Regions from separate parts of the Hymenobacter sp. DG01 genome, predicted to be linked through region 3. Evidence: riboswitches for the same ligand, from Rfam matches in the RefSeq annotation. Region 3 holds a riboswitch; each other region holds the start of a gene.

Region 1 (9,598 bases), 1.5 Mb from region 3:
TTGCTGGCCCGAAAGGCTGGTGCGCTGAAAGGTATTTTTCTGGATAGTATTACCCACCAAGGCCTGCAGGGAGTGGTTTTCCCCGAAATCCACCGAGTAGTTTAGGGTCTGCTCGTTGAGCAAGGTAATGTCGCGCGACAGGAAGGAGGTAGCCGTGCCCCGGGGCTGCCCGGCCAGGATGAGCGTGTTGTTGAAGTTGTTCTCATACATGTCGTTGAAGTCGATGCTCCAACTGCTGCGCAAGGTCAGGTGCTTGCCAAACTGGTACTGCCCGTACACGTTCGAGATGACGCGCGAGCCCACCGCGTCGTTGTTCAGGTTGCCAATCAGGGCCTGGTGGTTGTCGAAGGAGCCGTACTTGGCGTAGGTACCGTCGGGGTTGTAGATGGGCAGATTGGTGCGCGGAAACAGGGCCGAGTTGATGACCCCCACCGGGTTGTTGTCGTTGCTGCTCACGTTGCGGTGGGTGCGCGTGAGGGCCGTGCTCGTGCCGATGCGCAGCCTATCCGTCACGGAGTTATCCAGGTTTACGCGGAGGCTAAACCGGTCGAAGTTGGTGGGCCGGGCAATGCTTTCTTGCCGGAAATACCCGCCCCCCACGTAGAACTGCGTTTTGGCTGAGCCCCCAGCCGCCGACAGCTCATAGCTCTGGGTTTGGGCTGTGCGGAACACATCAGAGAGCCGGTCGTAGGTTTGCTGCTCCTCGGGCAGGCCGCGCCCCCCGGAGGCCACCGAGCGGTAGGGCAGTTGAGTGGGGTTGCCGCCGTCGTTCAGGAACCGCTCGTTTTCCAGCTGGGCCAGCTCCTGGCCGCTCACCAGCTCATACTGCTTGGGTGCCTTCGACCAGCCGTGGTAGGTATTGAAGGTGATACGGGTTTTGTCGCCGGCCTTGCCACGTTTGGTGGTGATGAGTACTACCCCGTTGGCCCCCCTCGAACCGTAAATGGCTGTGGCGTTGGCGTCCTTCAGGATTTCGATGCTCTCAATGTCCTGGGGGTTGATGTCGGCCAGCGGGTTGCTGGATACCTGGTTGCCCAGACCGGTGGCAATCAGGTTGGTGTTGTTGATGAATACCCCATCCACCACGTACAGCGGGTCATTGCTGGCATTCACGGAGTTACTACCCCGGATGCGGATGAACACCCCGCCCCCCGGCACCCCCGAGTTGGCCGATACCTGCACGCCGGGCGCTTTGCCCTGCAGCAGTTGGTCGGGGCTGGCCGCCGGAATATCCTTGAGCGCGTCGCCCTTCACCGAGCTAATGGCGCTGGTCAGGGTTTTGCGGTTTTGCTCGCTGTAGCCCGTTACCACCACTTCCGAGAGCTGCTTCACATCAGCTTTCAGGGCTACGTTGATGGGGCCGCCGGTAGCTGCCACGGCCTGGCTTTCGTAGCCCACGGCGCTGATGGTCAGGATAGTGCTGCCGGGCGGCAGGGTCAGAGAGAACGAGCCATCGGGCCCGGTGGAGGCACCCACGGTGGTGCCTTTCACCACTACCGTCACGCCCGGCAAGGGGCTGCGGTCCGTGGCATCCACAATGGTACCAGTTACGGTGGAGGCGGCCGTCTGGGCGAAGCTCGCTGGGGCCAGGCCTGCCACCACTGCTGGCACCGCCAGAAGGGTAGAGGATTTCATATGCAGGAAAGAGTTGGAAGGTGAGCACACCACTTCCCGGCCAGCCCCGGCACGGGGGCCGCGTTGGCAAAGCTGGAAGTGGACGCAAAGGGGTGAAAACCCAGGAGCGGAAGCCTTCTGCCCAAATCCGGCTCGTGCACAGCCGGAAGCTATTCGGTCGGCGGGAGCCAACGGAACTAGCGGTTTACAGGAAGAGAAAGCGCCGCGGGGCGGCTACTCGGCAGCCGAAGTAACCGGCCGACAAGGAAAGCCCTCAGGCCTGACAGGCCCGGGTAATGCGTAGGAAAGTTGCGCGCTACCGCACTACCCTACCGGAGCAAGCAAAAAGCAAGTAAGGGAATCTCCCTCCGCCTTAGCAGCCCATGCCCAGCATCCGCATACAGACGAGGCCACGCATCAGGCCACAACAGGCAGGCTGAGGCGCAACGTGACGATGGGTACTGCTGGGGATGCTGGTGAAGGACTTCACGGCGTTGTTGTTTTTATATGGTCAGGACTTGGCACCGTTCCGGATGTTCCGGGGGTTGTCGGCGGTTCATCGAGCCTGTCTCTCCGCGCCTCTGTATAAAAACAATCCTTTGTGAGAGAAAGAATTGGTGCTGTAAATGTACAAGCGGAATTTTCAGAAATGCAAATCCTTCGTTCGAATTAATCTTTGGCCAGTACAAACCAAAGGTTTTGCTGGCCCTTACTCGTATTCATTCTTCGGCTTTCAGCAGTTAAGCCAATACTATATCGTTACTATCTACGTAGCCTGTACAATGCGTATGCCCGGGCCACTGTTGATTAAACCAGTGACACGGGCATGCGTGCTACATAAACTATTATAGTCAGATACTTACCTCACAGCTTTGGCCGAATCCAGGGCAGCGGTCATCTGGCGTTCTAAATCCGTTAGCTCCTGCGCTTCGGCAGCCCAAAAATCCTCGTATTGGTGGGCGGTCAGCTGCACAGTGTCGGGTTCTTTGTACTGGTGCATCCAGGTCATCATGGCGGCATCGGCGCGGCGCAAGCCCCTGATGATGCGGTGCAGGCGCTCGGCTTTGGCTTGGCCCGAGGTGGTAGTAGAATCCAGGCCAACGAGCTGGGCGGCGAGGCGCTGGCGTTCCGATATGAGTCCATCCATGCGGGCCATCAGCTCGTCGTGGTGGCGCATAACGGCCGCACGGGTAGCGGGTGTTTTGCTTTCCAGCGGCTGATTTTCTTGGGGCTGGCAGGCCACTGCGAGCAGGGAAAGAGCTGCGTAACGCAGCCGTAAACTCAAGTTCATTGGGACGCTCATTTCATCTTGATAAATAGCCACAAGCCCAGCACCGACACGGCCAATACGCCGGCGGCAGCCAGCATCGTGATGATGTCACGGATGTTTTTGCCCAGCTCCCCGGCGGCGTGGTACTTGTGCAGGAAGGCGAAGCTCAGGCCTTCGTAGCGGGCTACATTCTCGACGCGGGCGGCGAGGCGGCCGGTAGCGGGTTCCACGTACAAGGTGGTTTTCTGCGGGGTATTGTAGGCCACTTTCATAACGGGCAGGCGCTTGTTGATGAAGCCGTACTCGCCTTCGAAATGATCCACCAGGGTAGGTTTGCCGCTCATGGCAGGGGTAGCACCACCCCCGGCTTGTTGCAGGAAGGTGTTAGCCAGAAACGCCGCGTAGTGAGTGGCGCCGTCGGGCAGCAGCTGGCCGGTAGCGGCATTGTAGTAGACTACGGGGGTAGCGCGCACCGCTTCCACTGGCTGGCCGGTGCTGGCGCCGGCCGCCGGGCCGGTGGGCTTTTCTGCCGGAAGCAGGAATACCTGGTAGTACACCTGTCCGTTCAACTCCGCCAAGGTTACCTGTTGCACCGATTCCCAGGCCAGAGGCAACTCCGTGAGGTCCACGGCCAAGGCGGGGGTAAGCACGGCGGGCGCGTGCTGGTAACGCAGCCTGTCGTCGGGGTGAAGCTTGAGGTAGACGTGGAAGGCCCCGCTGCCCGCGAAGGTGAACGTAACCAAGGCCACGGCCAACCCTACCTGCCGGTGGTACTTGCGCAGCCAGCCTACCCGGTCCTGGGCATTGCGGGGCTTGCGGAATTTATTCCACATGAACCCGTAAATCACCAGCCCACTCACGGCCGAGGCGATGATGATACCCAGCAGCACCAGCATGGTCAGTACCTGGAACGTATTGTTGCCTATCAACTCCAGCCACGACCAGTTGTGGAACAAGTCGAACACCCGAATGAAGGCGCTGCGGCTGGCGTTGTTGAACGTAGCCAGCCGGGCCGGGGCCGTTTCCACGTACACTACCAACCCGTCGGGCCGGTCGAGGGCAATGCGCCACACGGGCAGCAGGCGGTTCACAAACTTATACTCCTGGTCGAAGCCGGTGATGCGCACGGCGCTGCTCACTTGCGCCGTAGAGTCTTGGGTGAAATAGCGGGCCAGTTGCTCGGCGTACTGCCGGTCGGCGCTGACAGGCAAGGGCTGCCCCGTTTCGGCGCTGAAATAGCGCGGCACGGCAGTAGGCGCTTCGGTGCCTAGCTGCACCTGGTACGCCTGCTGCTCCTGCCACTGCACCACGCGCACACTACGTAGGCTGGCAATCTGATTCTGCGTCAGCACCTGCCGCAACGCCACCTTTGGCTTGGCCAAGGGGGTAGGCACCAAAGCTTCGCGGGCTATTTTCGGCCGCAGCCAGTTGCTCATCAGTGGGTGCGCGAGGCCGCTGAGGGTCCAGAGGATAACCGGTACCACCGTCAGCAGCCCGATGATGCGGTGCCAGCGGTACATATTGCGCTGCACCACCCGCTTTATAGGGCCGGCAGCCCGAACTGCTGGGGCGGTTTGTTGAGTTGTTTGCATAAGAAATGTCTGTTGTCAAGGACGCAAGGCCTCGTTGGTTCTTTTGTAGAAGGTCATCCGGTGCGCTGACGCCGCCGGGCATCGTGTGAGGTGACGTTATCAAATCAACCTCCGTGCTTGATCTTGCTGGGCTACAGAGCGGTTCTAGCTGCTACCCCATCAAGATTAGCCAGAGGTAGGGATGCTTCGACAGCACTCAGCATGACACGTTTTAGGGCCGTTGCCCTACCCTTCTCCTGCCACTGTTTACCTGCCTCTTACCCCTCACTTCTTCCCCACAAAATTGTACTGCACTCCTACCGATACCGTGCGGGGAGCGGCGGGCGTGAAGGTAGTGCGGTCGGTGAGGGCGTTGCCGCGAGTGGCGGCGTTGGCGTATAGCTCGTCGGTGAGGTTGATGACGTTCACGAAGACTTCCAGCGTTTCGCGCCAGCTGTAGCCGGCCCGGGCGTTGAGCACGCTCACACCACGGGTGCCAAACAGTGTCCGGTCATCGTAGCGCACCCGGTTTACCTGGTCTTGGTACCAGCTGCTAATGCGCTGATACTCCAGGGAAGCGCGCAGGCCGCGCAGCCACTGCGGCTTGTAGGTCAGCTCGGTATTGGCAACCCAGCGCGGGGCCTGGGGCATTTGCTTGCCGTTCACGTCCTTTACCGCGTCGGTGGCGTTGGTGCTGAGGGCAAACTCCTCGAAGCGGTGCACGGCGTTGGTGCCGCCGAAGCGGAAGAACAGCTCGGCGGTAGGCTTCCAGGTCAGGCTGTATTCGATGCCGCGGTGCAGGGTTTTGCCGGCACTCTGGTAGTCGGTGGAGTTATCGGGCTGGCGGATGCTGAGCAGTTCGTTGCGCCCACCCAGCTGGTACAACGCCACATCCAAGTACACCTTGTTGTCTAGCAAGGAAGCCCAGCCCCCAATTTCGCGGTTGTAAAAGCGGGCCGGCTGCAGGTTGTAGTAGAACTCGGCGGGCACTACCTCGCCGGTGGTTGTGGTAACACCGGTTCCGGGGCGCTTCCGGAAAATAGCTGTGAGGCCAGGCGGCGTGAAGCCCTGTGAGTAGTTGGCGTACAGCCCCCGGCCGTGGCCTAGGTCGTAGGTCAGCCCGATTTTGGGGGTAGCCTGCTGGAAGGTTTTGGTGCCGCTTGACTTATCGAGGTAGTTGTCGTAATCGAAAGACAGGCGGTCAAAGCGCCCGCCCAGGGTAAGCTGCAGCTTAGGCAGCGGATGAAAATCCAGCTGCGCGTACACGGCCGAGTTCAGCAGGTCGGTATCGTAGTTGGCAACAGGAAGGTCAGGCCGGTCGGCCATGATGGTATACTTCTCCACCGACTTCTTATCGGCCCGCAACTGGGCTGCCAGGTCAATCTGGTGGGCATCGTACTGGGTAGGCGAATAATCGAAGCTAGCCCCACCAATCAGGCGCGAGTTCAGCCAATTCCAGCGCACACTATGCTGGGCAATCAGGCCGTAACTCTTAAAGCGGTTCTCGTTGACCTCGCCCGTAGCGGTAGTAGCCCCGGCCCGCCACCGGATGCCGTATGAGGGGTTCTGGCCGATGCTGTTGTCGCGAAAGAAGCCGGTGAGGGTGGTCTGGTTTTGCGCGTTCCACTGCTGCTCGGCGGTGAGGCGGGCGCGCAGAGCGTAAGTTTTGCGGTAGGTAAAATCAGTCGGGCTGCTGTACTCGCGGCGGTAGTAAGCCACGCTATCCACCGAGCCGCTGGTCTGGGAATCGTAGTCGTTGTAAGAGGCAGCCGCAGTTAGGTGGGTGCGGGTTCCGAGAGCGTATTCCAGGCGGGCGTTCAGGCTGACTTTATCGTAGTCGGAGCTGGCCAGCCAGGAGTTGCGCTGCCGGGCCACGTAGCCACTCACAAAGCCCCCGAGCTGGGGCGTGAGCATGCCGCCGCCCCCAAATTGCACCCGCCGGTAGCCGTAGTTATCGGCCTGCACGCCCACACTGGCCGTTGGTACGGAGGTAGGGCGTTTGGTAAGCAGGTTGAGGGCGCCACCTACTGCCTCGGGGCCGTAGAGCGAGGACGCTGGGCCCTTCACTACCTCTATGGAGTTAATAGCCAGCGGATTCGATTCTAGCAGCGCGTTGTGGTTGAACACGCCCATAGGCCGCAACGGAATTCCATCTTCCAGATACAAGAAGTAGGCGTTGGTGCCAAAAGGCTGCCGGATGCCCATGGCGTGCTGCTCGTTGCCGTAGTTGAGCATCACCACGCCCGGCACTTTGTTGATCAGCTCGGCCAGCAAGGTAGGTTTGGTGTCCTGCACCAGGGTAGGCGAGAGTTTGGCAATGGCTACCGGCGCATCGGTGCGCAGCTGGGCCTCGCGGCTGGCAGTTACCACCACGGTTTGCAGGTCCTGCACGGCCGGGTTCAGGGCCACGCGCAGGGGTGCGCCCTCGGCCGGCACGGCCACCGTGAATGGCTCATACCCCACCGCTGACACCACCAGTTCATTGGCCGAGGTGGTCAGGGAAAACTGTCCGTTTGTGTTGGTGGCGGTGCCTACTTGCCCATTGGCTGTCCGGATGGTGGCTCCAATTAAAGGTTCTTTGGTGGCTGCATCGAAGACGCGGCCGGTTAGGGCACGTTGGGCCCATGCGGCCTGACTGGCGCATAGGGCCAGAGGCAGCAATAACGTTTTTCTCACAGGAAGAAAGGCTGATTGACGGCAGGCCGCGCCAAGGCCCTAGCACACGCAGGTGCCAGGCTAGCCGCGCGGGCCCACCAGATTGGGTTAAACCGGGGTCAATCAGCCCTCTGCGGGCGGGTGGTCGGGGCCGGGCCGGTCCCAGGCGTAGGACTCCACGCGGTACGCCCCGTAATGGGGGGTAGTGTGGAAGTGCGTGGGTGGTGTGAGGCGCAGAGGCACCACCGAGGCGCAAAACAGGTTGATATCCTGTACTACCTGCTTGCTGCCGGGCTGCTGCTTTTTCTCGTGCTCGGCCACAACCTTCAGCTGCTTGCGCAGGTGACACTTGCCATTACACTTCAACTGGGGCTTGTCGCGGTTGATGCACAGCACCCGGGCAATGTAGTCCTGATTCAGCCACCAGCTCACCGCAATACCCAGCTGCCCGGTGCAGTGCACCGAGAGCGAGAACAGCAGCAGAATAGCTATAGCCTGACGCACAGGAAACAAATGAGAAGCTACGAATACTGGTGCAAAGGAACACCCTCCGGCCTCTTGCACCAAGTATTATACGTCAGTGGCCAGATTTTATACACACTGGAAACTTGTTTTTCACGGTTTTCTGAGCCGTAAGGCATTGTTACCATATTACTACCCCGCGTGCAGAGGTAAAGCCCGTTTGCATCTTTGCCCTATGAAAACAGCTCTGACCTACCTGCTGGCTGCTGGTTCTCTGTTGCTGACCAGCCCGCCGGCTACCGCGCAAAAATCCGGCAACGACCTGCGCATTACCTTCGGCTCCTGCAACCGCCACGACCTGCCCCAACCTCTCTGGGACGATATTGCCAAGGACAAGCCTAATGTATGGATCTGGCTGGGTGACAATATTTACGGCGACTCTGACGACCCGGCCGTGCTCAAAGCCAAGTACGATGCCCAGCTCAACCAGCCCGACTACCGCCGCCTGCGCGAGCAAGGCACCGCCGTCATCGGCACCTGGGACGACCACGACTACGGCCGCAACGACGGCGACAAGACCTACCCCTTCAAAGCCCAGAACCAGCAGCTGGCCCTCGACTTTCTGCAGGAGCCAGCCGGTAGCCCACGCCGCCAGCAAGAAGGTATTCATGCTGCCTACGAGTACCAGGCCGGTAAAAAGAAAGTGAAAGTCATTCTGCTCGACGACCGGTATTTCCAGGACCCGCTCACCCGCGACGCTCAACGGGTGTACCAGCCCAACCCTACCGGCGACATCCTGGGCGAGGCGCAATGGCAGTGGCTGCAAGCCCAGCTCCAAAACTCCGATGCCGACGCCCACATCATTGCCTCGGGTATTCAGTTTCTGCCTCAAGAGCACCGCTTCGAGAAGTGGGCCAACTTCCCGGCCGCCCGCCAGCGCCTATTCAGCCTGCTGGCTTCTACCAAAGCCAAGGGCGTGCTACTCATCAGCGGCGACCGGCACATTGGGGAGGTGTCAAAAATGACGGTTCCGGGCGTTTCCTACCCCGTGTACGAGGTAACATCCAGTGGCCTCACCCACCCTGCCACTCAGAACACCGGCGAGCCGAACCAGTACCGCGTAGGCCCCCTCGTGAACCAGAAGCACTACGCTCTCTTCCAGTTTCAACCCAAAGGCAAGCGGCTGTTCGTCACGGCTTCGCTACGCGGCGATGAGGGCAAGGTATTCTACTCGGAGAAGATTGAGGTAGGCAAGTAGCGAGGCAGGTCAGTAGCAGAAATAGCAAAGAGTAAATAGAACGTCATGTCGAGCTTGCCGAGACATCTCGCGTGCTGTCGTTGCAATAGTAACCCAACAACGGCGCGCGAGATGTCTCGGCAAGCTCGACATGACGTTTTAGAGAAGCATGCGAGATTCCTCGACTCCGCTCGGAATGATGTTCTGGCTTCGTTCAGAATGACACCTTTCCGTTTCACACGCGCAAGCCATTCATCCCCTTCAATTCCGCTAAATTCGCAGCCTACCCATTCTAACCGCTGCAACTGCCCTTGTCTTTCACCCGCTCCCTCCCGTTTCTGTGGCTGCTGCTGGCGCTGCTGAGCCCCCTCGACAGTTCGGCCCAGCGCCGCAAGAAGAAGTCGTCCGCTAAGAAAACTACTGCTACTGCTCGCCGTGCTACCGCCCCGAAGGCGGCCGGAACCGCCAAACTGCTGACCTCCAAAAAGCCTACCCCCACCAAGACCCGCAACCTACCGGTGCCGTTTGCCGGGCAGCTGGGCCAGTCAAGGTGGGTTGATTCGGTGATGAAGACCCTCACGCCCGATCAGCGCGTAGCCCAGCTGTTCATGGTGGCCGCCTACTCCAACCGCAAGCGCATTGATGAGGACTCGGTATCGGCGCTGATTCAGCAGTACGGCATTGGGGGGCTGATTTTCTTCCAGGGCGGACCGGTGCGCCAGAGCAAGCTTCTGAACCGCTACCAAAGCCAGAGCAAAGTGCCCCTGCTGGTAGCCATGGACGCCGAGT
Region 2 (9,598 bases), 400 kb from region 3:
CGGCCTGCCCCGAGTGCGAACCAGCCGCTTGCTACCTGCTCCTGAGATGCACCAGCCTGCCCGGCGGCTCCCCGAGCATCCGAAGTCTTTTAGGTAAACAAAAAGGCCCCGCTACCAATTAGCGCGGCCTTTTTGCTACAAATAAACTTGCTTACGCCAGCACCTGAATTACGGCTTCCGAGAACCGCTCCATTTCCTCTAGTTGAGGGCTGCACTGGAGCAGAAACAGGTCCACGCCCACGGCTTCAAACTCGCCGATGCGGTCGGCTACCTGCTGAGGGGTACCGGTGAGGCCGGAGCGCAGGCCACGGTTGGAAACCGAGTAGTCCTGCAGGCTCACCTGGTTTTCCAATTGGGTGCCGGCCAGCCACTGCTGGTAGTTTTTGTAGCCCGCCGCCGAGCCTTGCACGTTGGTAATGCGCTCCAGCTCCTTCTTCACCTCGGCCTCGGTGTTGCGTACAATGCTGTAAGCCGCTACCCCGAACTTCATGGGCGGTAAACCCAGCCGGTCGCGGCGCTCCTGCAGGTCCCGGATGCGGCGGCCGATGGCCTGGGGCTCGTCGCCGTGCATCACGTAGCCGTCGCACTGGGCGGCAATCAGGTTTTTGGCCGCCTCCGATTCGCCACCGGCGTAAATGAACGGCCGGGGGCGCGACACGGGCTTGGGCTGCAGAATGGAGTCCGTCACCTTATAGAACTTGCCCTCGAAGGTGAAGTGGTCCTGCTTCCAGAGGTTGTCCACTACGTGCAGCCACTCGGCGGTGCGGGCGTACCGGTCGTCGTGCTGCTCGAAGTGCACGCCGTACTTCTTGGCCTCATCCTGCCACCACGACGACACCACGTTCAAGGAAATCCTACCCCCGCTGATGTGGTCAATGTTGGCAGCTTGCTTCGCCAGCAAAGCCGGCGAGTGGAAAGTGGGCCGCACGGCCACCATCAGCTCGATCTTCTTGGTTACGGCAGCCAGAGCCGCCGCCGTGCTCCAGGCGTCCAACGACGGGGCTTCTTCGCCCTTGATGTCGTTGAGGTTGAGCTCAGCAATCAAGGACAAGTCGTAGCCGAGGTCCTCGCTGCGCTGGGCCAGCGTCTTCACGTAGTCCCAGTCGGCGCGCATGTTTTCGTCCTCAACATTGCGCAGCCACCCGCCAAAAACAGGCATCCAATATCCGTACCGCATGGCTTAGTGAATGGAAGCCGCTACCGGCTGTTGGGTGGAAGAAACGGCATCAGCGGCAACGGGCTGGCTGCCGGGGTTCGAAGCCCCGATCTGGGTTTCGAGGTAGTCCACGAAGCGGGCGTAGGGGTCAAAGCCCACCACATTCACGGCGTCGGCCACGAAGTTAGACAGGGCATTCACGTCGTAGAACAGCACGTCGCCGGTGCGGTCATCCACCAGATACTCAATGCCGCCCACGTCGATTTTGGCGGCGGCCACGATGCGCTCCACGGCTTCTACTACCTCGGCGGGAGGCGTGAAGGCTTCTACCTGAATACCCTTTTTGGGGGCTTCGGTGAGGCAGAAGTCGCCGGCAGCAGGCTCTTCCGGAATCTGGCAGATTTCGGCGGGGCACAGGTTAAAGCTCTCACCGGTGGTGTACACCTTCATGGCGTAGAGGAACTTACCGTTCAGGGTTTCTACGCGGTGAATGTGGCCGCCGCGAGGCGCCACGTACTCCTGCACCAGCGCCGTCTGGTCGATGCCGAGGTCAATCTGTCCGGCGGCTACGGCGGCCTCTACCCCCTCCATGGTATCGAAGCGGATGATGCCTGCGCCGCTACCCCCGATGTTTACCTTCACCACGATGGGAAACTGCAGCTGCCGGGCCGCGTCGGGCACCCGGGAGGCGTGGTTAATCACGAAGGACTTCGGGAATTTCAGGCCCAGCGAGGCGAACAGGCTGAGCTGGCGGGCCTTATTGGTTTCGATGGCCGTGGCCGCCGAGCCGTTGATGATGCGCGTGCCGATGCGCTCCAGGTGGGTGGCGTAGCCGGCCGTATGGAAGATGCCCTGGCCGTGCCCGCGCAGATAAGCCGAGGAGCTCATGCGGTTGACCACCAGGGAGTAGCGGCTCTCGGTTTCGGCGGGGTCGAAGAGGTGGTGGGCGGCGTCGATTTTTTCGTAGGGCAGGCCCCGGCGGTCCAGCTCGGCAAACAGGGGCTTAAACCATTCGGGATGCTCGAAATAAATGCCAATGGGCTTTGAAGGCTGCGACATGAGAAGGGAAGAAGAAACAGATAGTTGAAGTCAGCGGAAAACGCTACCCCCTACAACCGCCAGAACCTCCGGAAGTTAGGCCGGGCGCAAAGACGCCACGCAACCGCCCGAACACATTCCGGGTTGGGCAAGGATAAGGGGGTAGGGAAGAGGGGCCCGGAGCCGGGAAGGAAGTAGGCGGGCGCGGTCAGGCCGTAGCCATTGCTCTGCCCTTACGGCAGTTGCGGCACCCGTGAAACGCAGAATTGCCCCGGCCGGGGGCTAATGAACCGGCAGCTCTACCCGGCCAGCGGCGTACAGACGGCCCAACAACACGTGCCACAACAGCCATGCTGTACAGAAGCAAGGGTGGCAGGAGTGGGGGCGAAGTGCGGGAAGCGGTTCACGGTACGTTGTTTTTATATGGTCAGGACTTGGCACCGTTTCCGTACTGCTACGGAAGGTTGCCGGCGTTTCGTCGAGCCTGTCTCTCCACGCCTCTGTATAAAAACAATCCTTTCAGGTAAAGAATTGAGTGCGGCAAAGGTAAAGCGGCCGGGTCCAGAAAGCCAAATTTTCTTTGCGCGCCGCTTAGGCAGCAGGGGGTAGGCAGCGTAGGCCCCAGCGCACATGCGGTGTGTAGGGTGCAGGTGCTGCCTTGTGCACTAGCCGGGTTAGCAGAAGGCTACTAAAAAATCTGATGGACAGAATTTTATAAGAATAAAATGGGCTTGTAAGGACTTTGGAATGAATCTGGCCTTATTGCTAATAAAATGCACTTAAATAATTTTTAATATAACTATATCTTCTCATATTTATTCATATTGATTTCCTGAATGGCTTGCAGGGCGTGTCTCATTCCCACTTTTATATCCTTCTATCAGCATGAAAGCAACCGGAGTACTCTTTGCTGCTCTTTTGACCAGCGGCGCTGCCACAGCGCAGAACAACATCCAAACATCTACCAGCTACGGCAACAACAACCGCGTGACGGTGGAGCAGCTAGGCCGGGCGAATACGGCCATTGCGCACCAGAACGACGCGGCCGTGAACGGGGGCAGCAGCAGTGGCAACAACAACGAAGTAACCCAAACTCAGGCCGGCATCCAGCATACGGCGCAGGCTGACCAGATGGGCAACCGCCAACAGGCCATTCAGACACAGCTTTCCGATGAAAGCAGGGGCGCCAACAGGGCCTTCATCCGGCAGGGCTCCACGGCCGCCGGCAGCAACGGCAACTACGCCAGCCAGTTCCAGGGGGGCTTCAGCCACAGTGCTTTCATTGAGCAGGTGAGCGGGGCCAACTACGCCACCCAAAACCAGAGCGGCCGCAACGCCTATGCCGAGATTTACCAGGCTGCCGGAAATAATAACCGCGCTACCCAGGACCAGAATACCAACGTATTTGGCGGTACTGCTACGGCCCGACAGCTGGGGGCTAATAACACATCCAGTCAGCAGCAGAGCGTTTCGGGCCAGTCGGCCTCGGCCAGCGTGCTGCAGCAAGGCAACAATAACTCGGCCGGCCAACAGCAGCAAAACGCCGGCAGCTACATGACCGCCACCATCGGGCAGCAGGGCAATAACAACGCGGCTACTCAGTCGCAGCTTAGCCAGGGAGGTGCGTCTTCTGCCGCTTTCATTCAGCAGACCGGCAACAACAACGCCGCCGACCAAACCCAGAGTCACTCCGGGGCTTTCGGGGCCGTGGCCGCCAGCGCTACCCAAACCGGCAACAACAACGCCGCTACCCAAAGCCAGACGGGGGTTCTTTCGGTGAGTGCTACGGTCACCCAGAGTGGTAACCGCAACGAGGCCACCCAGACCCAGGCGAGTGCGGCTTTTGCGGGGGCTTCTATTCAGCAGGTAGGCAACAACAATGCGGCCACGCAGCGCCAGCAGAATGCCGGTTTCGCGCAGGCCACCATCGGGCAGGATGGTAACCGCAACGTGGCTAACCAGCGGCAGGAAGGCGAGTATCACGAGGCCGTGGCAGAGCAGACGGGCAACCGGAACACGGCCATTCAGGACCAGCAGGTAGGCGGTTTCGCCAGCAGCCCTGCCCGCTCGGGCAACTACGGCTACATCAGCCAGGACGCCAACGATTCGTACGCCCGCCAGCTGCAGGTGGGTAACAGCAACGACGCGCGCACCTACCAGGGGGCCCGCTTTAACAGCAGCGACGTGACCCAAACCGGCAACGGCAACATCACCCTCGTGCGCCAGAACCGTTAGACTCCGGCCGCCTGCAAGCCCGGCAGAAGCCCGTTTCCCAAGGGAGGCGGGCTTTTACTGAGTTTACCCGGTCCGAAAGCAGACCTTACGTCATCCCCGGCGCCGACTGCAAAGTGGATGCATATAAAAAGCCCCGGCTCGTCAGTCGGGGCTTTTTAATGCAATAGGTGCAGCTCTTGCCGACTGACACACACCTGTAACAGCCGGCAGGCCAAACCTACGCATTTTGCCGGGTTAGCGTTACGCCCGGGCTTAGCGGCTGTGGTGAGCGGCCCCGGCAGCGCAGGGCATTAGCCCCCGCTGGCCGCCAGAGCTGGCGCTGCCGGCCGGTTGAGGATGGGGGTGGGGGTAGGGAGGCCGGACGCTCGGGGAGGCACCGGGAGCAACCACCCAAGAAGCCCGCAGTAGTCGGAAGAAGATGAACGGATAAGATCCACTGTCTGAGCTGGATACTGCCTGGTTTTTTATTATTTTCAGTGGAAAGCTGCCAGGCCCGGTAGCCAGGCCGGCCATTATGCAGGGGCCGGAAGGGCGGAGAGCAGCAGCAGTACTGAAACGGTCCAACCGCCCGCTTGCAAGCCGTAGTCTGGGCCAGGCGCCGGACTGCCAGAATTTCTTTTCGTGCTACTATGGACAGGACACGTACCCTTTTCTTCCGGCTTGGTCAACAATGGCTATGGCTGCTGCTGGTTGCCGCCCTCAACCTGGTGGCCCCGGCGGCGCAGGCTACCCACATTGTGGGCGGCGAGCTGGATTTGCAGTACCGCAGCGGCAGCACGTATGCCCTCACCCTTACTCTGTACTTCGACGCCATCAACGGCAGCCCGGGCGCCCTCGACCAAACCATGCGGGCCGGCATTTTCGAGCGCGGCTCCAACCTGCGGATGCAAAACGTAATGTTGCCCCTCACCAGCAACACCTTTGTAAACTACTCCAATCCGGTTTGTACCTCCCCGGTGCTGAGCACCCGCAAGCTTATCTACACCACTAACATTACGCTGCCGACGGCTACTTACGCCAGTCCGGGCGGCTATTACGTGGCCGTGGAGCGCTGCTGCCGCAACCAGGGCGTCAGCAATATTCTGAACTCGTTGAGCGCCGCCCAGGCCTTTTATCTGGAGTTTCCGGCCGTGGTGCGGGACGGGCAGCGCTTTCTGGATTCTACCCCCCGCATCTTTCCGGCCCTCGGCGACTATGTCTGCCGGGGCGAGCTGTTTACCTACGACTTTGGCGGTCAGGACCCCGATGGCGACTCGCTGGCCTACGATATGGTTACTCCCCTCAATGGGCACGCCGGCTCGGGCAACTCGTCTAACCCGCTGCAGGCTGCCCCGGCCCCTTACGCCCCGGTGGCGTGGGCGCCGGGCCTGAGCGCCCAGAACCAGATTCCGGGCAGCCCGAGCCTGGGTATTGATGCCCGCACTGGCCGCCTGGTGGTGCGGCCTACCCAGCTGGGCCTGTTTGTGTTTGGGGTGCGCTGCTCCGAGTACCGGCAGGGGGTGAAAATAGGGGAAACCCGCCGCGACTTTCAGCTGTACGTGCTCAACTGCCCCCGCAACACAGCGCCCAGCCTGGAGCTGCGTTCCTCGGCCGGCGTACCCTACCGCCCGGGCCGCGACACGCTGCGGCTGGTGGTTGGCGCCGACCACTGCATGCAGGCGCGCTTCACGGACCCCGACGCGGGCTCGCGCCTGACCGTGGAGCTGCGCCCCGTTAACTTCACTGCCCCGGTCCCTACGTTTGCGGCGGCAGCCAGCGGCGTGGTGCGTACCCCCACCGATACCCTCATCACCCGCTTCTGCTTTTCGGAGTGCCTGAACTCCGGCGGGCGGGTGTTTCTGCTGGATGTAATAGTGGCCGATGATGGCTGCAGCCTGCCCAAGCGCGACACGGTGCGGGTTGCCTTCACGGCCGTGCCGCCCCCGGATGCGCCCCCTGTCCTGACGACCACCTTCCCGCCCGTTCCCGCCGCCCCGGCCGCGCCACCGGTTACCATCCGGGTACCCCTGGGCACTACCTACACCGCCGACCTGGCTGGCTTCGATGCCGATACTGACCCACTGGCCCTGACGGCTACCGGCCAGGGCTTCGAGCTGGCGGCGGTGGGCATGCGCTTTACGGCCCAGAACGGGCGGGGGCAGGCTACCGGCGCTTTTCAGTGGCAGGCGGCCTGTACCGCCCAGCAGTTCCCCGATCTGGTCGTGACGTTTCGGCTTCAGGAAAGCGCCGTCTGCAACAATCTGGCGCAGGTCCGCACGGTTCGCTTTGAGCTGGCGCCGCCCATTGATACCGTTGCGTTCCGGCCGCCCAACATCATTACGCCCAACCACGACGGTAAAAACGACGTGTTCACCCTCCCGGACCTGCCGCCCGACCTCTGCGACGGGCGCTTCGCGGGCATTGCCATTTACAGCCGCTGGGGGGCCAAGGTGTACCACTCCGATAGCCGAAGCTTCCGGTGGGAGGGCAACGGCCTGGCCGGCACGTATTACTACCTGGTAACCTATACCGATGGCCGCCGCTACAAGGGCTGGCTGCAGGTAACCCCCTAGCTGGTTAGCTCTTCGCCTATAGCCGCCCGTAACGCCCCGCGTAAGCCGGACGTTGCGGGCAGAGCCGCTTGCCTACGGTTCAGGCAGGTAGTTATAAGAAGGAAACTCAGTGAAACTTTATGAATCATTCCAAGGTATAGTTTACCATGATTAAAAATTAATCATATTTATTATTAATTAAAGAATAAATATACGTTTCTTTGTTCATACCGCCCTTGTGGGCTGCCCTGCTGCTTTTACCTATTCTAGTTTCTTTGGCACTTCTCCCCTCAGGCTTATGGAACGTTACAGACACTACTCTGACACTTCCCGTTTTATTCTGCCCGCGGTTGATGTTCTGCTGATTTTCGCGGCCTTCCGGCTGGCCGGATATCTGTTCCTGGGCAACTGGTATTTTGGGGGCTACTATCCCTTCTTCTACGCCATTTTTGCCCTGCTCTGGTGGATTCTCTCGGGGCAGTTTGCCAACCTGTACCGTACTGACCGGCTGATTACCTACCCCGAGAAGCTGCTGTATCTGATGCGCACCTTTCTGCTGCACGCGGGGGTAGTGCTGCTGGGGGTAGTGGCCCTGCACATGTACTGGCTGCCGGCCCGCTACCTGTTTTCGGCCTACAGCTTTTCGGTAACGGCCGTGGTGGCGGGGCGCTTTCTGATTACGTTTTTCTACCGGGCCTACCATAAGCACCTGGCCCGCCCGCACAGCCGCTTCGTGATAGTAGGCGCAGGGGCCTCCGGGCAGGAGCTGTACCGCTTCCTGGAGTCGCACGACCCGATAGCCAACCAGTTCATGGGCTTTTTCGCCGATAGCACCGAGCCCGTGCCGGCCGGCATCCGGCCGTTGGTGCGCGGGCGCCTGTCTGAGCTGAAAGAGTACTGCCTGCGCACCCAGGTCGATGAAATCTACTTTGCCATGCCCCTCGATCGGCGCCAGCTCATCGAAGACCTCTCGCGCTTCGCCGACGACCATTTCCTGTCCTTCCGCATTGTCCCCGATTTCCGCGGCACCGTCCGTAAAGATGTGAATGTCTATTTCTACGACCACCTGCCCATTCTCACCATCCGGCACGCGCCCCTGGGCATCCGCACCAACCAAGTGCTCAAGCGCCTTTTCGACATTGCCTTTTCGCTGCTGGTGATTGTGGGCGTGTTTCCGGTGGTACTTACCCTGCTGGCCCTGCTCATCAAGCTCGATTCGCCGGGGCCGGTGTTTTTCAAGCAGATGCGGCCGGGCAAACGCAACCAGCTTTTCCCGTGCTACAAGCTGCGCACCATGCGCCAGGGCCACGGCCAAACCGAGCTGCAGGCAACCAAGGGCGACCGGCGCGTGACGCGCGTGGGCTACTACCTGCGTAAGTACAACCTCGATGAGCTGCCCCAGTTTTTTAATGTGCTGCTTGGGCACATGTCGGTGGTAGGGCCCCGGCCCAACATGATTTCGCAGCTGGAAGAGTACAGCAAGCACATCCGCACCTACCAGATGCGCCACGCCGTAACGCCCGGCATCACGGGGTACGCCCAGGTGAATGGCTTCCGGGGTGAAACCCGCGAGGCCGGCACCATGGAAAAGCGCGTGGAGTACGACCTGAAGTACGTAGAAAACTGGTCGTTCGGGCTGGATATGAAAATCATCGGCCTTACCGTCTGGAACATGGTGAAAGGCGAAAAGAACGCTTACTAGCGGTGAAATAGTGAGTTTGCCCCGGTCCGACGGGCGCAGCCCGTCGGACCGGTTGCCGTCCGCGCCATTCGCGCCGAAAGGCCGGCACCCGCCTACCCCCTCTATCTTGCCAAACCCTCCCGGACCGGAAGTCAGCACGAAGCCAATCGGTCGGACGGGCTGCGCCCGTCGGACCGGGCAATGCCGCGCCGTTCGCAGTTACTGAACTCTTAAACTCACTATCTCACCAGATGCTGCCAAAACTACCCGTTCTGGATTCCTGGATTTCAACCGGCTCGGTGGCTGATTTTGTGGCGACTATCCTGAAGCTGGGGGCGGCGCGCGCCTCGGCCTACGTGTGCTTTGCCAACGTGCACATGGTAGTGGAGGCCCAGCACGACGCCCAGTTCCGGCAGATTCTGCGCGAGGCCGCCCTGGTAGCCCCCGATGGCAGCCCCGTAGCTGCCGCCGTACACTGGCTCAACCCCCGCAGTGCGCCCCAGGCCCGCGTGGCCGGCATGGACCTGCTGCCCGTGCTGCTGGAAGCCGCCGCCCGCAGCGGGCAGTCGGTGTATTTCTATGGCACCACCAACGAAGTGCTGACGGCTATGGTAGCCCGGGCCCGGCGTGAGCTGCCCACGCTGCGCATAGCCGGCACCCACTCGCCCCCGTTCCGGGCCCTGACCCCGGAGGAAGACGCGGCCGAGGTAGCCGCCATCAACGCCGCCGACCCCGACCTGCTGTTTGTGGCCCTGGGCTGCCCGCGCCAGGAAAAATGGATGGCTGCCCACCAGGGGCGCATTCGGGCCTGTATGCTGGGGGTAGGGCAGGCGTTTCCGGTGTACGCGGGCCTGGAGCGCCGCCTGCCCCTGTGGGCCCGCCGCCTCTGGCTGGAGTGGGCCTACCGCCTGTGGCTGGAGCCGCGCCGGCTGTGGCGCCGCTACCTAGTCACCAACA
Region 3 (9,598 bases):
GCGGGGCCTACCTGGGTTGGGAAAGCCTGAGCGCCTGGGCCCAGGATCAACCCCGACTTCTGCTCCACCGCAACCTGTCGGGCCCTGATCTGGCGGCTCTCATGCGGGAATGCGGGGCGGCCGTGTGCTCGGCCAGCACCGTGAGCTACGAGTACGCGGCGGCCGGGGGGGGCCTGCTGTTTTTGCTGCCCACCGCCGATAATCAACAGGATATCGACCGGTACTTGCGCGAAACGGGCCTGGCCTTACCCTACCCGGCAGCCGCCAATGTGCTGACCTCCCCCGAAGCCGGTCGCGTTGCCGAGCGCCTGCGCCGACAGCAGCTACAGGTGTTCGATGGACTCGCGCCCGTGCGTCTGCGCCAGGAGTTCCGGGCCCTGCAGCTGCCCCCACCGCCGTTTTACCTACGCCCCGTAGTCGCCGCCGACTCGGATCAGCTGCTGGCCTGGACCAACGAGCCTGCCGTGCGGCAGTTCTCCTTTAACTCTACCCCCGTGGAGCGCCCCAACCATGAGCAGTGGCTGGCAGCCCGCCTGCAAGACCCGAAGGCCTTGCTGCTGCTGGCCCAGGATGCCGCTACGGGCCGCCCGGCCGGGCTCATCCGGTTTGCCATAGAAGGGGAAAAGGCTACCCTGAGCTACCTGCTGGATGCTGCCTTCCGGGGCCGGGGGCTCGCGCCACTGCTGCTACTGGCCGGTACGCGGCGCTTGGCGGAGCATTTCCCGCAGGTGCGGCAAGTGGTAGGGCATGTGCAGACCGCCAATGTCCCGTCGGTGAGGGCTTTTGAGCGGGCGGGGTTTCAGCAGGTGCCCACTGACAGCCCCAGCACCCTAAGCTTCCTTTGGCAGGCTGCCAGAATTTAGGCTACTTTATCAGCTCTTTTACGCTTTTATTATTTCAGTTGATGATTCGTGACAACGCCGGACGAGGCCAGATGGCCTACACGGTATTTCTTGGCCTCAGTCTCTTTAGTCTAGCGTTTGCTGCCTTTAGCATGGCCTACGCCACCTACCTGCGACAAACAGATTTCAGCTCTACTACTGTAGAGATACTCTCCATCTTTCAGTCGCTGGGCACGATTACACAATTTATTTTGCTCATACTGAGCATAGTCGTCTTTATGCGCTGGCTTCGGCGGGCTTACTATAATCTGGCCGCTACGGGTTTCGAAACAAATTACGCGGACAATCAGGCAGTTATTGCGTGGTTCCTGCCTGTCATGAGCATGTATCGTCCTTACCGAATTACGCGGGAGGTCTGGCAGGTAACCCAAGGCCTGGGCACAGGCGTCGGTAGTTCGCATGGCCTGCTGCGGCTGTGGTGGGCTCTATTTTTACTACGTGGGCTGCTAGGGTTACTTATTACCTTCCTTGGAAAAGGGGTCGGAGTGGAAGGCCTGCGCACGGTTCTTCTGTTTACGGCCTGCACTTCCGCCTTCGATGCGGTGGCGGCCTACACTACGGCCCGCGTGATTCAACGCATCGTAGGGTTTGAGCAGCAGCTGGCCTTGAAAGTACAGGTAGCTGACTTAGGGCAAGCTGCCCCCGAGCATAATCATTTGGGTGCCACGGAACAAGACCTCTACCTCTAGCTGCAGCCCATTTCGGCGGCAGCTTTGTTTCTTTGCAGCATGAATTTCTCTCTTGGCTCCCGCCTCATCGGCCCCGATCAGCCGCCGCTTATCATTGCTGAGCTCAGCGGCAACCACAACCAGGACCTCAACCGCGGCCTGGCCATTGTGGATGCCATGGCTGCTGCCGGAGCCCACGCCATTAAGCTCCAGACCTACACCGCCGATACCATGACGCTGCCCGGCGCCTACCGCATCGACGACCCCAACTCCCTCTGGTACGGCCGCGAGCTGCACGAGCTCTACCAGGAGGCCCACACGCCCTGGGAGTGGCACAAGCCCCTGTTCGACCGGGCCCGGGCGCACGGCATGCTGGCGTTCAGCTCGCCCTTCGATGAAACCGCCGTCGATTTTCTGGAAACCCTCGACGTGCCCGCCTATAAAATTGCCTCCTTCGAGAATACCGACTGGCCTTTGCTGCGCCGGGTAGCCGCTACCGGCAAGCCCGTGATTATGAGCACCGGCGCCAGTCAGCTCTCCGAGGTGGCGGAGGCCGTGCAGGTGCTGCGCGAAGCCGGCTGCCGCGACTTGGTGCTGCTCAAGTGCACCAGCACTTACCCCGCCACGCCCCAGAATACCAACCTGCGTACCCTGCCTCACTTTCAGCAGCTCTTCCCCGATGCGCTGATGGGCCTCTCCGACCACACCATGGGGGTAGGCGCTGCCGTAGCGGCCGTGGCCTTGGGTGCTTGCGTGGTGGAAAAGCACGTCACCCTGCGCCGCGCGGACGGCGGGGTGGACTCGGCTTTCTCCCTGGAGCCCGAGGAGATGGCCCAGCTCGTAACGGAAACCGAGCGTGCCTGGCAGGCCCTGGGCCAGGTGCAGTACGGCGTGCAGCGTGCCGAGGAGAAAAGCCGCCTCTACAAACGCTCCCTCTACGTGGCCCAGGACGTTGCCGCCGGCGAGGTATTCACCAAGGACAACCTGCGCGTGGTGCGCCCCGGCGACGGGCTGCCGCCGCGCTACTACGACCAGCTGCTCGGTAAACCCGCCCGCCAGAACCTACGGGCCGGCACCCCGCTGACCTGGGATGCCCTGTAGGCTTCTGACAATTCCTAAGCTTTCAACTAGCGCGTTGCTCCTGAGCGGCGCGCTATTTTTGTGCTCTATGCCCAACTCCGCTACCGCCCGCCTGCGCGACATCCTGCAACTGCGTTTCACCGACCTGTTTGCCTCGCTGCCAGCCCACATGCTGGAAGCCATTTCGCCGGCCAGCCCCTGGAAGCGCCTGGCCAAGGTGGCCGGCTACGCGGGGCTGCGGCTGGTGGGCAACATGTTTCGGCCGGTGCGCAACCCCGAGCAGCTGCAGGGCAAGGTGTGGCTGTACGTGGTCAGCCAGAACAACTACGATTCCCTGCACTTTCTGCGCGAAAGTCTGCCTAGCGCGGTGCTGGTGGCCGGTCAGAGCAAGCAGATTGGTCGCTACAACGGGGTAGTAAACCGCCTTTCCCTGCGGCGCAAGTTGCTGTATTACGGGCAGTTTCCTACCCTGTACCAGGGCCTGAAGCGCACGGAAGGCGGGAAAGCCTGGCGCTTCTTCGACTTGATTTTCAACGCCATTGGCTACTATGAGGTGTACGTGCGGGCCCTGCGCCACTACCGCCCCCAGGCCATCATCTTCGCCAACGACCACAACGACGACGCCCGGGCCCTGCTGCTGGCGGCCCGCACCTGCGGGGTGCCCACGGCCTACGTGCAGCACGCCAGCGTGAGCACCAACTTCCCGCCCTTGGGCTTCGATTTTAGTTTGCTGGAAGGCCAGGACGCGCTGGACAAATACCGGCAGTGCGGCCCGGTAGCAGGCCGGGTGGAGCTGGTGGGCATGCCTAAGGCCGATGCGTTTCTGGCCCGCAAAAACCTGAACCCCACCGTGCAGCGCGTGGCCGTGGCCATCAATACCCTCGATGAAACAGAGTCCGTAGCCGCTACCCTGGCTCACCTGCTGCAGGAGTTTCCGAACCTAACGTTCACCCTACGCCCCCACCCTGGCGACACCCGTGACTTTTCCTTTCTGCGCCAGCGCCACCCGCAGCTGCAGTTTTCCGATGCCCGCCAGCAAACGGTTTTTGAGTTTCTGGCCGAGCACGATGCCCTGATTGCGGCCGACACCAGTACCCATCTGGAGGCTACCCTGCTCAATCTTGCCAGCATCTACTTCCGGCTTGGCACCCACGGTGTAACCGAGGACTACTACGGCTACGTGGCCCACGGCTTGGTGGAGCGCGCTCATACGTTGCCTGAGCTCAGCAGACTACTGCGGCGCTACCAGCAGCACAAGCCCACCGATTTGTACCACCGCGCAACTTACTATAACGCTACCCTGGGCACTCCCGACGAGGGGCACAGCCAGGAAAGAGCCATCCGGTTGCTGCGGGAGTGGCTGGCCGGGCAGGCGTAGGTTTCCGCGGAGGAACGCAGAGGATTTCGCAGAAGGCTACAGAGTTGCTGGGTAGCGCTTATTTTGCCGGGATGACTGCCCCGCCTTTCCCCATCACGCCGCTTCCAATTCCGACGGAAACCCGGCTAGCCTATGTACTTCAGCACTTCCGCATGGCCTACGAGGCTGTGCCGACGGTGTCCATCGGGTACGCCGAGTTGCAGCCGCAGGTGGAGGTAGCGGAGGCGGCCGGGTCGTTTTTCAGCGAGCAGCAGCCCTACCCCCCTGCCCCCACCCAACGCGAGTGGCTGGGCCAGTCCATTCCGGTTTTCTTCGACCTAGCGCCGCAGAAGCCGCTGCTGGAGTTGCTGCCCGGCGGGCGGGCCCTGATTCACGCCGACATCATTTCGGCGGCTTTCTACCTGCTCAGCGGTTGGCAGGAGTATTTTTCGGAGGAGCGTGACCAGCACGGCCGCTTCCCTTACTCGGCCAGCGTGCAGAGTCGCTACAGCTTCGTGACGGTGCCCGTCGTGAACTACTACTTCGATGTGCTGAAAACTGCCGTGGAGCACGTCATGGGCCAGCCGCTGCAGCCGCGCCGCTGGGCCGGTGGGGCCTCCTGGGCCGCCTTCATCACCCACGACATCGACAACCTGTACAGCGCCTGGAAAGCCCCGGCCAAAGCTGCCCTGCGCCAAGGCCGGCTCCTGAGCTTCGGGCAGCAGCTGTGGCGGCATTTCACTACCCCTGACGCCTGGGACAACCTCCGGCAGGTGCAGGAAACCGTAGCCAGTTACGGCGCAAAGAGCACGTTCTTCTTTCTGCCTGAGCACCGGAAAGCTGCCAACGGCACGCCGAATGCGGATTATAAACTGCGCAAGGTGTGGACAAAAATAGCCGCAGCTATTCAGGATGCAGAGGTAGGCCTGCACGCGAGTCTGGGTACTGCAGCACATGGCGGAAAGTTGAAGGTGGATTGGCTTAAAATTCCGGTACCATGTAGCGGCATCCGGTTTCACTACCTGAGTTGGGAGCCGCGCATCACGTCCACTTTGCTGAGTATGGATGGTTTCACTCATGACTCTACGCTAGGGTTTGCGGAGCACTTTGGCTTCCGAAATTCCTACTGCCTACCGTTCTATACTTTCAATTTTAATGCTGATCCTTTTATTGTTGATCCTCCGCAAATGAGGCTTTATACGCTACCATCAGAAGCACCAGCTTTCTTTACCCTAGGACCGAAAAACTCTATTCAGACATCTACATTCCTGGAAATCCCGCTCAACGTGATGGACGCTACCCTCCATCACCCGCGCTACCTCCAACTGGCTACCAAGGAAATCCTGCCGGCTTTGATGCCGATGTTTCAGAAAATAGAGCGGTTCGGGGGCGTGTGCACGGTGCTCTGGCACAACGAGAACTTCGACCCGGCCAACGAAACCAACGGCCCCCGCCAGTTCGCCGAAATCATGGAGTACCTTCGCGGCCGCAACGTGGCCTTCGTCAACGGCCGGGAAATTTGTGAGCGAATGGGCTAGCAATGTCATTCCTCGCTTCGGTCGGAATCTGGGTTACTCCGCCGCGTGGAGAACCTAGACCTCTCGCTTCGCTTAGAACGACAGCTGGAACATTCATTCATTCACTCATTTATCACTTCACCGTTTGGGTATCGTTCAGCGGCAGGGGCTGCGCAACACCATTATTTCCTACATCGGGCTGGCGCTGGGCTTCGTGAGTACGGCTCTGGTGCTACCCAACTTTCTGCAGCCCGAGCAGCTGGGGGTTACGGCCACCCTGTCGTCGGTAGCCACGCTCTACGCCCAGGTTGCGGCCTTTGGCTTTGCCAGCGTGGGCATCCGTTTTTTCCCTTACTTCCGCCATCCAGAGTCGGGGCACCGAGGGTTTCTGCCGCTGCTGCTGGGTGTGCCGCTGCTGGGGTTTGCAGTGGTCACGGCCCTGTATTTTCTGGGCGAGCCACTGCTGCTGCCCTGGTATGGGCGGGATGCGCCCCTACTGGCGCCGTACTACGCCTGGGGTGCCGTGCTGGCCTTGTTTACCATGCTTTACTCGGTGCAGGATGCCTACCTCAAGGCGCTGTACCACACGGCTTTCTCGTCCTTCGTGCAGGATATTCTGCTGCGAGTTCTGATTGTGACGGGGGCTTTCCTGTTTGGCTTTGGCTACCTGTCTTTCTCAGGCTACGTGCTGTGGTTTGTGAGCGTAAACAGCGTCATTGCTTTGCTGCTGACGGCTTACACGGCGGCCATCGGGGAGCTGCACTGGCGACCTACGCAGCAGGTGCTCACGGTGCGCCCCCTGCGCGAAATGCTGGGCATGGGCGCCTTTACCCTGCTTGGCAGCCTGTCGGGCAGCATCATTATGTTCATCGACACCCTGATGGTGGGCGCCCAGGTGAGCGTGGCGGCGGCCGGCATTTACGTGGTGGCCGGCAACATCAGTACGGCCTTGGCTATTCCGGCCCGCTCCCTCAACAAAATAGCCTTTCCGCTCCTGGCCGACTACTGGAAGCAGCAGGACCTCCCGCGCATGGCCGACTTCTACCGCCGCGCTACCCGCCTCAACACCCTCATCGGCTGCCTGTTGTTCCTGGGCATCGCCTTGAATCTGGACTTTATCTACTCCCTGATGCGCAACGCCCGCTACGCCGAGGGTACGGTGGTGGTGCTGCTCCTACTGGCCAGCAAGCTCTTCGATGGCATCACGGGCGTTAATGGCCTGATGGTAGTAACGTCTCCACGCTACCGGTTCGACCTGATTTTCAACGTGTCACTGGCGCTGCTCACTATTCTGCTCAACGGTTTGTTGATTCCGCGCCTGGGCATGGTGGGGGCGGCGGTAGCGGCCTGCATCGCGCAAGTCAGCATTAACGTGGCCCGCACCTGGTTTGTGTGGCACAGCTACCGCATGCAGCCCTTTACCTGGCGCATCCCGCTGATACTAGGTATTGCGGCCGTGGCGGGGGTAGCAGGCTGGCTGATGCCCTCCCTTAGCTCGCCCCTGCTTACCATGCTCCTGCGCTCCACCGTGCTGACGCTGGTGTACGGCGGACTGATTCTGGTGACGAACTCGGCCCCCGAAGCAACTGCTTTTCTCAGCAAACTTAAACAACGGAAACACTAGCCGTTGTTTTATATATTATTATTCTACAGACTGATATACTATCTTCTATGAACGCGGTGAAGCATTTTCTGGGGTCAATTTTAGCCATTGCTTTCTTCCTTTTACTGGTTGTGATTTTCAGGGAGCATATACCCGGGAAAAGAAACCAGCACAATTCCTATCTGGTCCGGGTGGGCATGTCTAAACAGCAGGCAATGAGAATAATGGGCGGCGCTCCGTCGCGCAGAATGCTGGGCGTTTCTGCTGATTCAGCGTACGTGTACAAGGCCTCGCCTGCAGCCTCCGATAATATCTACCTAAGCATTGGGGCCGATGGCGTAATTACGAGCGTCAGCCACGGCGAATAATCAGGATTTTTAGTTGACCAGAAAAATAAAATTTGGAAGTATAAAATTCTGGCCGCTACTTTTGCCCCATCAATTCTTTACCTGAAAGGATTGTTTTTATACAGAGGCGTGGAGAGACAGGCTCGACGAAGCGCCGGCAACCAGCGGACCATCCGAAACGGTGCCAAGTCCTGACCATATAAAAACAACGTACCGTGAACCGCTTGTCTAACTCCGCCGCCACATCCGCCACCACCATTGCTCTACAGCATGGGTGTTGTGCTATGATGGGCATGGCGTGTTGTTGTCAGGCGTAACGCACCCTTCTTTTTTTCCTGGTTTGTGCGCCTGGCAGCTCTGCTGACACAGTTTTTTGTGTAGCTGACTCTGCCCGCACACCCGGCTTTTCGCCCTTGCCGCTGCTGGCTGCGCCTCCTTGTTTGGCTGCCACCGCGGGGTAGGGCCATCCTGTCAGCTGAAGTTTGCGCCTGTGGGCCGGCTTCCCTCCCCTTCTTGTTATGTCAGCAGCAACTGCTGCGCCGGCCGTCCGCGCCTTGCTCGACGACCTGCGCCCCCGGCTGATCCAGGCTACGGCCCTGGAGCGGCTGCGCCTCGTGGCTGAACGCTTCCCCGAACAGGCCGTTTTTTCGACCTCTTTCGGCCTGGAAGACCAGATTATCAGCCATTTAATCTTCAGCCACCAGCTTCCCATTCAGGTTTTCACCCTCGATACGGGCCGGAATTTCCAGGAAACCTACGCCACCTGGAACAAGACCCTGCTGAAGTACGAGCAGCCCATTGCGGTGTACTACCCCCAGCGGGAAAGCGTAGAGCAGCTGATGCTAGCCAAAGGCCCTAACTCCTTCTACGAGAGTGTGGAGAACCGCAAGGAGTGCTGCCATATCCGCAAAGTGAAGCCCCTGAACCGCGCCCTGGCCGGCAAAGCCGCCTGGGTTACGGGCATCCGCGCCGAGCAGTCGCAGAACCGCCAAACCATGGACCCCGTGGAGTGGGACGCGGCTCATAACCTGGTTAAAATCCATCCGCTGTTCGACTGGACCTGGGACCAGGCCGTGGCCTTCACCCAGGAAAACGGAGTGCCGGTGAACACCCTGCATCAGCAGGGCTTCGTGAGCATCGGGTGTGCCCCCTGCACCCGCGCCATTCGGCCGGGCGAGGACTTCCGGGCCGGCCGCTGGTGGTGGGAAGACCTTTCGGCCAAGGAGTGCGGCCTGCACGCCACCGCCCATCACAACGGCCCCGACCCGGTGGTGGAGCCCGTTCCGGCAGGCTAGCCACGGGCCTTTTACCTCTCATTCGTCTCTACAGCAGCTCCGCCAGTTTAGCTGACTTCTGCGCTAAATCGTGTTCTACACATGAGTACCCCTTCTTTCGATTATCTCGACCGGCTGGAAGCCGAAGCCATCCACATCCTGCGGGAAGTGGCCGGCCAGTTTGAGCGCCCAGCCCTACTCTTCTCGGGCGGCAAAGACTCCATCGTGCTGACCCGCCTCGCGGAAAAGGCCTTCCGGCCCGGCCGCTTCCCGTTTCCCCTGGTGCACGTCGATACCGGCCACAACTTCTCCGAGGTACTGGCCTACCGCGACCAGCTAGCTGAAAACCTGGGCGAAAAGCTGATCGTGCGCCAAGTGGAAGATACCATCAAGCGGCAGCGCCTGCGCGAGCCGGGCGGCAAGTTTCCCAGCCGCAATCCCCTGCAAACCTATACGCTGCTGGAGGTCATTGAGGAGTTTGAGTTCGATGCCTGCATCGGCGGGGCTCGCCGCGACGAGGAAAAGGCCCGGGCTAAGGAGCGCATTTTCTCCGTCCGCGACGAGTTTGGGCAGTGGGACCCTAAGCGCCAGCGCCCCGAGCTCTGGAACATCTACAACGGCCGCATCCAGAAGGGCGAAAACGTGCGCGTGTTCCCCATTTCCAACTGGACGGAGCTGGACGTGTGGCGCTATATCCAGCGCGAGAACATTGCCCTGCCCGACATCTACTTCGGTCATGAGCGCCGTTGCGTGGTGCTACCTACCGGCCAGCTACTAGGCCTTTCGGAGCACTTGCGCCTGGATAAGGACGATGAAATCGTGACCCGGCAGGTGCGCTTCCGCACCGTCG

Evidence for each region. Region 3 has a riboswitch for S-adenosylmethionine ahead of FGZ14_RS07510 (phosphoadenylyl-sulfate reductase). Riboswitches for the same ligand answer to the same signal wherever they lie in the genome.
Region 1: another riboswitch for S-adenosylmethionine. It lies ahead of FGZ14_RS00910 (TonB-dependent receptor); the one in region 3 lies ahead of FGZ14_RS07510 (phosphoadenylyl-sulfate reductase).
Region 2: another riboswitch for S-adenosylmethionine. It lies ahead of FGZ14_RS09025 (RimK family alpha-L-glutamate ligase); the one in region 3 lies ahead of FGZ14_RS07510 (phosphoadenylyl-sulfate reductase).

The regions. Positions count from the first base shown of each region.
Region 1 covers NZ_CP040936.1:225,299-234,896, reverse strand. Annotated here, with positions in the region: gene FGZ14_RS00910 (TonB-dependent receptor) at 1-1,635, opposite strand, end outside; SAM riboswitch class I at 2,115-2,206, opposite strand; gene FGZ14_RS00905 (hypothetical protein) at 2,474-2,917, opposite strand; gene FGZ14_RS00900 (PepSY domain-containing protein) at 2,914-4,476, opposite strand; gene FGZ14_RS00895 (TonB-dependent receptor) at 4,741-7,131, opposite strand; gene FGZ14_RS00890 (hypothetical protein) at 7,234-7,614, opposite strand; gene FGZ14_RS00885 (alkaline phosphatase D family protein) at 7,808-8,830, shown strand; gene FGZ14_RS00880 (glycoside hydrolase family 3 N-terminal domain-containing protein) at 9,121-9,598, shown strand, end outside.
Region 2 covers NZ_CP040936.1:2,144,738-2,154,335, reverse strand. Annotated here, with positions in the region: gene FGZ14_RS09030 (LLM class flavin-dependent oxidoreductase) at 152-1,177, opposite strand; gene FGZ14_RS09025 (RimK family alpha-L-glutamate ligase) at 1,181-2,215, opposite strand; SAM riboswitch class I at 2,611-2,705, opposite strand; gene FGZ14_RS09020 (hypothetical protein) at 3,080-4,429, shown strand; gene FGZ14_RS09015 (gliding motility-associated C-terminal domain-containing protein) at 5,059-6,981, shown strand; gene FGZ14_RS09010 (exopolysaccharide biosynthesis polyprenyl glycosylphosphotransferase) at 7,259-8,662, shown strand; gene FGZ14_RS09005 (WecB/TagA/CpsF family glycosyltransferase) at 8,893-9,598, shown strand, end outside.
Region 3 covers NZ_CP040936.1:1,743,720-1,753,317, forward strand. Annotated here, with positions in the region: gene pseG (UDP-2,4-diacetamido-2,4,6-trideoxy-beta-L-altropyranose hydrolase) at 1-863, shown strand, start outside; gene FGZ14_RS07480 (DUF4328 domain-containing protein) at 905-1,591, shown strand; gene pseI (pseudaminic acid synthase) at 1,631-2,671, shown strand; gene FGZ14_RS07490 (hypothetical protein) at 2,739-4,028, shown strand; gene FGZ14_RS07495 (hypothetical protein) at 4,100-5,545, shown strand; gene FGZ14_RS07500 (oligosaccharide flippase family protein) at 5,670-7,148, shown strand; gene FGZ14_RS07505 (hypothetical protein) at 7,196-7,495, shown strand; SAM riboswitch class I at 7,589-7,680, shown strand; gene FGZ14_RS07510 (phosphoadenylyl-sulfate reductase) at 7,993-8,769, shown strand; gene cysD (sulfate adenylyltransferase subunit CysD) at 8,821-9,598, shown strand, end outside.